DNA from 3 places in the Streptomyces sp. NPDC094147 genome. Region 1 is predicted to be linked to each of the others. Evidence: riboswitches for the same ligand, from Rfam matches in the RefSeq annotation. Region 1 holds a riboswitch; each other region holds the start of a gene.

What was found. Region 1 has a riboswitch for magnesium ahead of ACIQ8J_RS35160 (hypothetical protein). Riboswitches for the same ligand answer to the same signal wherever they lie in the genome.
Region 2: linked by a shared signal. The riboswitch ahead of ACIQ8J_RS22045 (NRAMP family divalent metal transporter) and the one ahead of ACIQ8J_RS35160 (hypothetical protein) in region 1 are both predicted to bind magnesium.
Region 3: linked by a shared signal. The riboswitch ahead of ACIQ8J_RS22015 (magnesium transporter MgtE N-terminal domain-containing protein) and the one ahead of ACIQ8J_RS35160 (hypothetical protein) in region 1 are both predicted to bind magnesium.

The regions. Positions count from the first base shown of each region.
Region 1 is NZ_JBIWHT010000061.1:166-3,431, reverse strand. It holds gene ACIQ8J_RS35170 (winged helix-turn-helix domain-containing protein) at 1-439, opposite strand, end outside; gene ACIQ8J_RS35165 (hypothetical protein) at 692-952, opposite strand; gene ACIQ8J_RS35160 (hypothetical protein) at 960-1,310, opposite strand; M-box (ykoK) riboswitch at 1,805-1,978, opposite strand; gene tatA (Sec-independent protein translocase subunit TatA) at 2,602-2,886, opposite strand; partial or broken gene ACIQ8J_RS35150 (hypothetical protein) at 3,091-3,266, shown strand, end outside.
Region 2 is NZ_JBIWHT010000015.1:39,684-42,949, forward strand. It holds gene ACIQ8J_RS22045 (NRAMP family divalent metal transporter) at 1-1,209, opposite strand, end outside; M-box (ykoK) riboswitch at 1,510-1,683, opposite strand; gene ACIQ8J_RS22050 (mechanosensitive ion channel domain-containing protein) at 1,838-2,509, shown strand; gene ACIQ8J_RS22055 (metal-dependent hydrolase) at 2,697-3,266, shown strand, end outside.
Region 3 is NZ_JBIWHT010000015.1:32,319-35,584, reverse strand. It holds gene ACIQ8J_RS22020 (NRAMP family divalent metal transporter) at 1-103, opposite strand, end outside; gene ACIQ8J_RS22015 (magnesium transporter MgtE N-terminal domain-containing protein) at 100-1,446, opposite strand; M-box (ykoK) riboswitch at 1,756-1,928, opposite strand; gene ACIQ8J_RS22010 (pirin family protein) at 2,046-3,011, opposite strand.

The DNA of each region.
Region 1 (3,266 bases):
TAGCGGGTGGCGGATCGAAGGCGTAGCCGACCTGCCGTACGGTGCGGATCAGTGCCCGGTGGCCGCGGCCGAGTTTGCGGCGCAGGCGGGCGATGTGGACATCGACGGTGCGCATGTCGCCCGTGGCCCTCTGCTGCCACACCAGTTCCATCAGTTGCCGGCGGGTGTACACGCGGTGCGGATGCGCGACGAAATGGGCGATGAGCTCGAACTCCATGCAGGTGAGCTCCAGTTGGCGGCCGTCGACCGAGACCCGGCGGGTTCCGCAGTCGACGACGAGACCGCCCGCCCGGTACTCCGGAGCCCTCGGCAGCTCGGCCACTTCGGGCCGGGACGGCGACTGCGGTACGGGCCGGGCCCGTCGGCGCCATCGCGACCCCGTGGGCGTGGTCAGCAGATCGTGGTGAACGCGGTGGACCAGTCGGTAATTCAGGGGCATGTCCCCTCCTGTCAGGTCGGCACGGTGTCAGAGCCCGCGGTCCGGAAAACGGCGCCCCCACAAGTCGGCGCCACGAGCGGACACCCCCTAGGGGGTGTCCGGTGGGTCATGGCCGGGGTCGCGGCGGCTGGCACGGCACCTCGCCGCGTTGCCGAAACGTCCCGATAGCTCCGCTATCGAAACGCTCCGACGCCTTGCGATGCACCGCACCAGCCGCCGCGCCCTGTCCGACCCTGACCCACCGGACACCCCCTAGTGCCAGGTGGCTTCGAGGTGGCGTCGGCCGTCGGGTCCGGTGACGGGGTGCCAGTGGGCGTGCGGGGTAGAGCCGCTCCGGGCACGTGCCGAGGGGGTTCGTGCCGATGCCGGGCCGGGGGCCGCGCGGATGACGGTGCTGTCCACGGGGCTGTCGGCGAGCCGCCGCAGAACGCCGGCGATCCGTTCGCGGAGCACACCGCGCTTGCGGGGCGTGGTGTGGTGGACGGGGAAGTGGATGGCGGTCAGGACGGACATGGGTGACTCACCTCCGTGCGGGGCGCAGGGCGCGGGCGGAAGGGGACGGGTGGTTGGGCGGGGTGTCGGTGGCGGCTCGGCTGATGCGCTGGGCGGCCGCCAGTGGCAGATCGGTGAACTGGGCCAGCCAGCGGGCCTCACGGCCCTGGCGGGCGAGAAGGTAGGCGAGGTGGACGCGGGGGTGGTAGGCGGCGTGCCGGGCGTGCGGTCCGGCACAGGCGGCCGGGTCGTCCAGGAGGTAGGTGCGCGTGGTGCCGTCGAACAGCGTCAGGGGCAGCGACGGGCAGGCACATCCCGTCGGTGCGACCCGGCGGACGGCGGGCGCGGTCAGTTTCGCGAGGTGGTGAAGGAAACGCATGGAGTCCTCCCTTATCCAAGGGGAGTTGACGGTGGTCTGGCTCTCCGGCCCGCGGGGCGGCATCGCTCGCCGCCCCGCGCGGGACTCACCGGCCGAGTGCGACCTGGACGCTCGTGATGACGACGAGGATCATCGCGATGAGCAGGTGCGTGCGGTGCGGGGTGCCGGAATGGTGGGCCTGGCGGGTGCGGTGGTCATGGTGAGGCTCCCAAGTCCCCTGGTGGGGGGAGGAGTTGGGGGCACGCGGCAGTCACGCACGGCACACCGAAGCAGCCCGGCCGCCCGGGACGGCCGGGGCCGTACGGGTGCGGGTGAGGAGACGTGTGCGTAGAGAGTGTCGCTATCGCGTGCCGAGGACGGGCGAGGTCGATCGGATGCGGGGCCGACTGTGGCCCGGACTACTGCAACTGCAATCCATGTCTCTCGCCTCCTTCCGGCCGGAGCGCATGTGGGCGCTGGACGACGCGGCAAGGAGCGGACCGGCCCCGATGGCCGGTTCACCCCAACTCGTCAGAGCTTTGGCACTGCACGGCGTAATCCCCTTGCCGGGGAAGCCACTTGGGGTCACCCCTTAAGTCGGGGAGACCTGGCCTGACCCTGGGCGTCTCTCGACGTCGTGGGGTCAGTGGCCTGTGTCCGTGCAGACGCCTCACCGAACGAGGTGCCCTCTTCAAACCTCCAGAAGCATAGCCCCCTTCTTGCGCGATGACGCAACTAATTGGCGAACCTTTGACGCGGGCCCGGCCTCATGCCGGTGATCCCTTGCCGAACCGCCGCGAGACGTCACGCCATGTGGGCGAAGGTGAGCCGGCATCCGTCACCGAGGGCGTGGGTCGTGCTCACCGCGCTCAATACTCGCGTCACCTGGTGGCGGCGCAGGCGACGGGAGGTGGCACTGGCCGAGGGCCACGAGGGCCACGAGGCCTGCGGGCCCGCGGCCAACGATGCCGCCGTCCCCCGTCGAGGAGATCGTCGCCGAGGGGCACGCGGGTTCTCATCAAGTCCGGCGGCTTCTGCAAGGGGCCGAACGACAACGGGAAACCGGCCCCGTCCGGTGAGACGGCCGCGACGCCGGAGCGCATCTGCCGGTAGGGCCGTACGTCTCGCGAGGTGAGTGGCCCTCCGGCTCGGGCTGCCGCGACGGTCGTCTGGTCGTCGGCTCCCGGTGAGGGAGGCAGAGCAGGGCTGCCTGCCGGAGGTCCACTGTGACCCTGCCGCGACCATCGAGTGCAGGACGAGCCGCTGTGCCGCGGACGTGACGGCGCCAGTGCGCGACCCGCTGGCTGAGGGGTCAGTGTGCGTCGTGGGAGCTTTCTGCGACAGGGCGGGCAGAGGCGGTGTCTCCGGGTGCGGCCTGGATGGTGCGTGGTGCTTCGGGTGCGGCCGGGCCCGGCGCGGGCGATGCCGTCGGCGGCGTGCCGCCTTCGCCCTTCATGGCCTTGGCCTCACTCTTGAGGATGCGCATCGACTTGCCCAGTGCTCGGGCGGCGTCCGGCAGCTTCTTCGAGCCGAACACCAGGACGAGCACGACCACCAGGATGAGCAGATGCCACGGTTCCAGCGCATTGCGGAACATCTCGTCCCCGCCTTCCTCTTGCATGGCCGGACGGGACGGTCAGGGATGCGTCCGCCGGAAAGATTGCTACATTGCGCAACTGTACAACTGTGGGGTGGGATCAGACGGTCCCCTACTTCTTTGTAGACCGCACGGACAAGGGGCGCTCACATGGCAGGCAGCCATCAGGTGTCGGGTCGGTGTCGGGCTGGTAGCGGGGCTACGGTGGCGGGACGACAGCGCAAGCGCGGCAAGGCGAAGATCGGGATCACGATGAGCGTCTCGCTGCTTGCTGTCGACGGCCGGGCCGAGTACGAGTACCACCCCGGCCGACGCACCAAGAGGAGAACCCCCATGCCCGCCCAATCCCGGGCCGCACGACCCGGCCTCGCCACGGCCCT
Region 2 (3,266 bases), on a different contig from region 1:
CAGCACTCCGGCGAGCGTCTGGACGCCCTGGGTGAGCAGGCCGAGCGGGGAGCCGGGGATCAGCACGATGGTCGCGGCCACGGCCACCAGGCCCGCGTAGATGGCGTAGAAGCCCTTGGCGCCCTTGACCCCGCGGTGCAGCGAGTGCTTCATGCCAAGTACGTCGCCGATGGCGTAGGCGGTGGAGAGCGAGACGGCGAACGCGCCGATGATCGAGGCATCCAGCAGGGCGACGGCGAAGAGGACTCCGGCGATCTTCCCGGCGTGTGCCTCAAGGCCGGTGGCCAGGCCCGCGGCGTCGTCGAAGTTGCCGAAGTCCTTGGTGCCGGCGAAGGCCGCGGCGGTCATGCCCATCAGGGCGGCGCCGCCGATGACGACGATGGCGATGCCGATCACGAGGTCGGCCTTCTCGTACTTCATGAAGCGCGGGGTGATGCGCTTGTCGATGACGTAGGACTGCTGGAAGAACAGCTGCCACGGGGCGACGGTGGTGCCGACGATCCCGATGATCAGCAGCATGACGGTGGCCAGCTCGCCGGAGCCGCCCGGCATGGACGGTACGACGAAGTCGTGCGCCATCTGCGAGGACGCCGGGTGGATGATGAAGTACAGCGGAATCAGCAGCAGCGAACCGGCGCAAAGGAAGATCGCGATCCGCTCGAAGCGGCGGAACGACCCGGTGAACGCGGAGGCGATGATCACCGCTGCGGCCAGGATCACCGACGCCACCTTGGGCAGCCCCAGATAGCCGGCCGCGAGCGTGATGCCGATGAACTCGGTCACCAGGGTGAGGGCGTTGAGCAGGAACAGGTCGATCACGGAGAAGGCGCCCCAGAACTTCCCGAACCGCTCCAGGATGAGGCGGGCGTGGCCGACGCCGGTGACCGCGCCGAGCCGCAGCACCATCTCCTGATTCACATACAGCACCGGGACCAGCAGGAGCAGGGTCCACAGCAGGCTGGTGCCGTAGTTCTGTCCGGCCTGGCCGTACGTGGCGAACGCGCCGGCGTCGTTGTCGCCGACCATCACGATCAAACCCGGGCCGACTATCGCGAGCAGCGTCTTGAGCTTGGCGGACAGGCCCCGGCGCTCGGCCTGGTCGTCCAGTTTGATGGTGCCGAGCGCGCCGCGGATGTCGCCGACGTGGGCGTCGTCGAGAACTGCCGCGCGGGGTGCCGGAACGGTGGGCCTGACGGGTGCGGTGGTCATGGTGGGTCTCCCAACTCCCCTGGCAGGGGGAGGTGTTGGGGGACGCACGGCAGCAATCCTGCCCGCGAGCGCGGCTCATCGCCCCGGGGCGGCCAGGGGGCCGCGCCGGGCATGGGCGGTGTCGCTGCTGCGCTTGCGGGAAAGGTGGTTACCGTGCGCCACGGAAGAGCGAGGGCATACGGAATGAGGGGCAACTGTGGCCCGGACTACTGCAACTGCAATCCATGTCTCTCGCCTCCTTCCGGCCGGAGCGCACGTGGGCGCTGGACGACGCGGCAAGGAGCGGACCGGGCGTGACCCGGTTCACCCCAACTCGTCAGAGCTTTGGCACTGCACGGCGTAATCCCCTTGCCGGGGAAGCCACTTGGGGTCACCCCTTAGGCCGGGGAGACCTGGCCTGACCCTGGGCGTCTCTCGACGTCGTGGGGTCAGTGGCCTGTGTCCGTGCAGACGCCTCACCGAACGAGGTGCCCTCTTCAAACCTCCAGAAGCATAGCCTCTTTGTTGCACGATCACGCAACTGCTTGGTGAACCTTTGACGCGGAACGGCTCGTTCGGGTCCCCTCGGCACCGCCGCCCCGGCGCGGGTACTCTGCTCCGCGACATGCACACCACAGGGAGCTCATCGGTGGATCACGACAGCAAACCCGCAGGCAGCACGGCCGTCGGGCACGGTCTGCACTGGCGAGGGGTGATCCGTACCCGGCGGGCCGTCATCACCACGTCGCTCGCCGTCGGCGGCCTCGTCGTCTCGCTCAACTTCGGCGGACTGCTGGGCAACCCGGACAGCCATCAGTCGATGACCTCCCGGGTGATCGCCGGCATCAGCGCCGGGATCTTCCTGGTGGGCGCGCTCATCGCGGTGCGCGGGGCCACGGACGATCTGGTGAAGCTGCTGACCGGCCGGATCAGCGACAACCGGTCCGCCGCGCTGCGCGTGATCTGCCTGCTCTCCGGCTACGCGCTGGTGATCCTAGGCGCGCTCAGCCTGCTCCGGGTGGAGTGGAGCAAGCTGCTGCTGGGCGGTGCGCTGACCGGTGTGGTCCTCGGGATCGCCGCCCAGCCCGTCCTCGGAAACATCTTCGCTGGCCTGGTGCTGCTGGTCTCGCACCCCTTCACGATCGGCGAGAAGGTCAGCGTCCAGTCGGGACCGCTCGGCGGCCGCATCGAGGGCGAGGTCACCGACATGACTCTGCTGTTCGTCGAACTCCACACGGAGGACGGCAAGATGCTCCTCCCCAACAACGCGGTCCTCGGCGCGGCGATCGGCCCGCCCGCCCGCGAGACGCCGCTGATCTGAAGGGGGGGAGTGCCCCCTGACACATTGCAACGGCCTCTGGGGGCCTGACCTTCGACACTGTTTTCGCATTGCGCAATCAAGCAACTAGCATGCGGGGCGAAGGTGTTCCTCCTCGCGGGTGTGTCCATGCCGCTGGGGCCGCGAGGCCCGGGAACGCGACAGATCCGAGGGGGAGAACGAACACGCCATGATGGGCCACTCGCACGCCGTCAGCGGTGCACTGCTCTTCGCAGGGACAGCGCCGTACCTGCCGCCGCTGATCATGCACACGCACCTGGCGCCGCAGGAGATCTTGATGGGCACCGTGCTCTGCGCGGGTGCCGCGCTGCTGCCCGATCTCGACCACCATGACGGCACCATCGCCAACTTCCTGGGCCCGGTCTCCAAAACGCTCTGCCGTTTCGTGGCCTGGATTTCCGGCGGGCACCGCCACGCCACGCATTCGCTGTTCTTCGTGGCCTTCATGACCCTGGGCAGCTGGGCCGGGGTCACCTACCTGGGCCGCCCGTTCACCGTGGGCATGACGTTCTTTCTGCTGGCGCTGGCGGTCCGGGCCCTCAATCTCTGCCCGCCCGGCCACGGTTTCCACGCTTGGGGCACCATCGTGGCCATGGCCGGTCTCGGAACCGCCGCCATCGCCAAGTTCATTCCGTCCGCGCCGGGCTGGCTGCCCTACGCGATCGGCCTGGGCTGTGTGGCGCACCTCCTGGGTGACTCCATCACCAAGCGCGGTGCCCCGTGGCTGTGGCCGCTGAAG
Region 3 (3,266 bases), on a different contig from region 1:
TCGCCGCCACCGCGGCGATGCGCTTCCAGCCCTTTCTGGGTTCGGGCTCCCTCGCGCCGTCCGGAGCGGTGTCCGATGTGAAGGTGTCCGCGTCGCGGGTCACTGCAAGAACCTCCGGAAGTGGCGGCGCCCGCGTTCGGGCAGGAGGGCGTCGAGGATGTCGTCGGCGAGCATGCGCCCCAGCGGGCTCTCGTTCTCGTCGACGACCAGGAGGGAGGAGGCGCGCGAGGCGAGCAGGTGGTCGGCCACCTCGTCGACGGGGGTGTCGGGGCCGACGACGACCTGCGTTCCGAACTGGGCGAGCCAGTCCACGACGTCGCCCATGGTCGTGCTGTCCTCGGCGACCGTGAGGTGGAACAGCGGGATGTCCGCGATCAGCCGACCGTCGCCGTCCAGGACGGCCACGGCGTCGATCTCGGTACGGTGCTCGGACTGTTCGGCGAGCTGTCCGCGGACCTGGGCGACGGTGTGCTCCCGCAGGGCGGTGACGAGCCGAGTGGTCATGGCGCCGCCCGCGGTGTCCTCGGGGCGGGCCAGCAGTCCGCGCAGGCCGGTGGCCTGGGGCGGGGGCATCTGGTCGAGCAGGGTCTCGCGCTCGTCCGCGCCGAGGTCGCGCAGTGCGTCGACGGCCTCGTCGGGTTCCATTTCCCCCAGCATCCGCGCTGCGTAGGCGGGTCCGGCCTCGCGGAGCAGGTTCTCCAGTTCGCCGGGTTCCATCTCCTCCAGGGCGTCAGCAGCGTGACCGGGTTCCAGCCAGGCCAGCAGCTGCTGTCGCTCGGCGCGGCCCAGGTCCTCCAGTACGTCGGCCAGGTCCGCGGGCCTCAGCTGGTGCAGCGAGGAGCGCGTGCCGCGCAGGTGGACCTGGGCCGGTCCTTCGGTGGCGTGTTCGGCGAACGGGGCCACCGCCTGCCAGTCCAGCACCCGCTCCGGGGTGGGCCGAGCCTGCCAGCGCCGCGGCCCCAGCCTGCGCAGCAGTGTGGGCAGCGAGACGTCCACGCCCACCAGCACGATGCGCTCGGCCAGGGGCGCGAGGTAGAGGTCCGCGGCGCGGGTGACCTGGATGCCGTCGACGTCCACCAGTTGGTGGTCGAGCACGTCGCGGGCCAGCAGTACTTCGCCGGGGCGGCGTTCGTACTCGCGCAGGTCCATCCGTGCGGTCCGCAGCCGGACCTGTCCGGCGTTGACCTCTTCGACGGCGTCGACCTGGAGGAACGCGCTTCGGCGCCCGACCCGGACGACCAGTCCGGTCACCGGCGGATAGGGGTCCGTGCCGTACAGCCGGGCGACCACGTCGACCACGCGTCCGACGTCGTCGCCGGCCTGGTTGGTGACGGGGCCGCCGACCAGGCCGGCCACGGACACGAGGGAGCCGCGCACCGCCTTAGAGGCGGTGGCACGGCGTGCGAGCTGGACCCGACGGTCACGCAGACGTGCGGATGTGGTCATGAGCAGATTGTTGGCAGACAGAGTGAACACCCCCTGGCCCCGACACGGCGGGGAACCGGGCAGCACCAGGACGCGCGTCGACACACGAGCCGCCGGGACCGGGCGCGCTCCGCCGGTCCGCACACGAGTACGGTCGGCGGCAGACGGGCAGGTCACGCGTGGCTGTGGCTACCTGGCGCCGCGAAGAGACGGCGAGGAACACGGATGGTGGGGCCGACTGTGGCCCGGACTACTGTCCATCTCGCCTCCCCCGGGTCGTGAGCGCAGGCGCTCCGGCATCGCGGCAGGGGGCTCCGGACCCGTTAGACCGGCTCACCCCAACTCGTCAGAGCTTTGGCACTCCACGGCGTAATCCCCTTGCGGGGGAAGCCACTTGGGATCACCCCTTGAGCCGGGGAGACCTGGCCTGATCGGGAGCGTCTCTCGACGGGTGGGATCAGTGGCCTGTGTCCGTGAAGACGCCTCACCGAACGAGGTGCCTTGAAAACAACGGTGCGAACCCTACGCCCCAGCCGTGGATGCACGCCAACCGAGTGGCGCGATCCGGCCCACCGCGGCAGCCGCGGCGGGCCGTTCGCCACCCATGGCGCAGTCCCGGGTCAGCGCACCCGCCCTCGCGGCTTCAGCGGCACCAGCGGCAGCTCGGGGGCCGGGATCGGACCCCCGTCGTACCCCTTCACCTCACCGAAGCGCGAGCCCGACATCCAGGCCTCCCGCGCCTCCTCGATGTCCCTCTGCGAACGGCCGATGAAGTTCCACCACATCAGGATCTCCTCCTCGAACGGCTCGCCGCCGAGCAGCATCACGGCCGCGTCGGAGGCGGCGCGGAGCGGGAGTTCGGTGCGGCCGCAGCCGAGGTAGAGCATCGAGCCGGGGAGTACCGGTACGTCGTCCACGTGGGCCTCGCCGGACATCGCGAGCACCGCGTACTCGAAGTCGGGGTTCAACGGCAGCCGCGCCTCAGCGCCCGCCGTGAGGGCGAGGTCGGCGCCGACGATCGGGGTGTAGGTGCTGCCGGGCGAGGTGGCGCCGTCGAACTCGCCCAGGAGCACCGTGGCGTCGACGCCGGGCGCGGTGGCGTGCGGCAGCTCGGCGTGGTGCTGGAAGTGCGGCTCGACGTCGCGGTGGGCGTCGGGCAGGGCGACCCACAGCTGTGCTCCGTGCAGGAACCGGCTGTGCGACTTGGGGGTTTCCTCGGAGTGGCTGATGGCCCGGCCCGACGTCATCAGGCCGAGTTCCCTGGGGCGTACGGTCTGGAGGCTGCCCAGGCTGTCGCGGTGCAGCACTTCGCCCTGGTGCAGCCAGCTGACGGTCTGCAGGCCCATGTGCGGGTGGGGCGGCACCTGCATACCGGGTTCGTCGGCGATGTCGTCGGGGCCGTAGTGATCGACGAACGCCCAGGCGCCGACCATCCGGCGGCCGAGGTTCGGCAGCAGCCTGCGCACCTCGGTGGACTCGCCGAGCTTGACCGTGCGGGGCGAGAGGAGCTCGCGCACCGGCTCGGCGACGACGAAGCCGCGTCCGCCGCAGACGGAGAGCGCGGGCTGGCGATCGAGATTGCTCATGCGGTCAACCTACTCGCTTCGGGCACGTGTCCCCATGACCCTTGCAAAGCGGGTCAGTACGCGGCACGGCCCGGCAAACGCCCGTGTTTCAGCAGGTCAAGACCGACGGCTGGGCCGACTCGCCGGCTGCAGATCCGGAGCCGCCGGACTCCTCACGCCAAGATCCGGTCCTCGCATGCCCTTGTCCTTCCCTCTTTGTCCGTAGCCTTCTGTCCCCCGTCTGTCCCCCAGACGCTGGTTAGCGGACATCCGGTC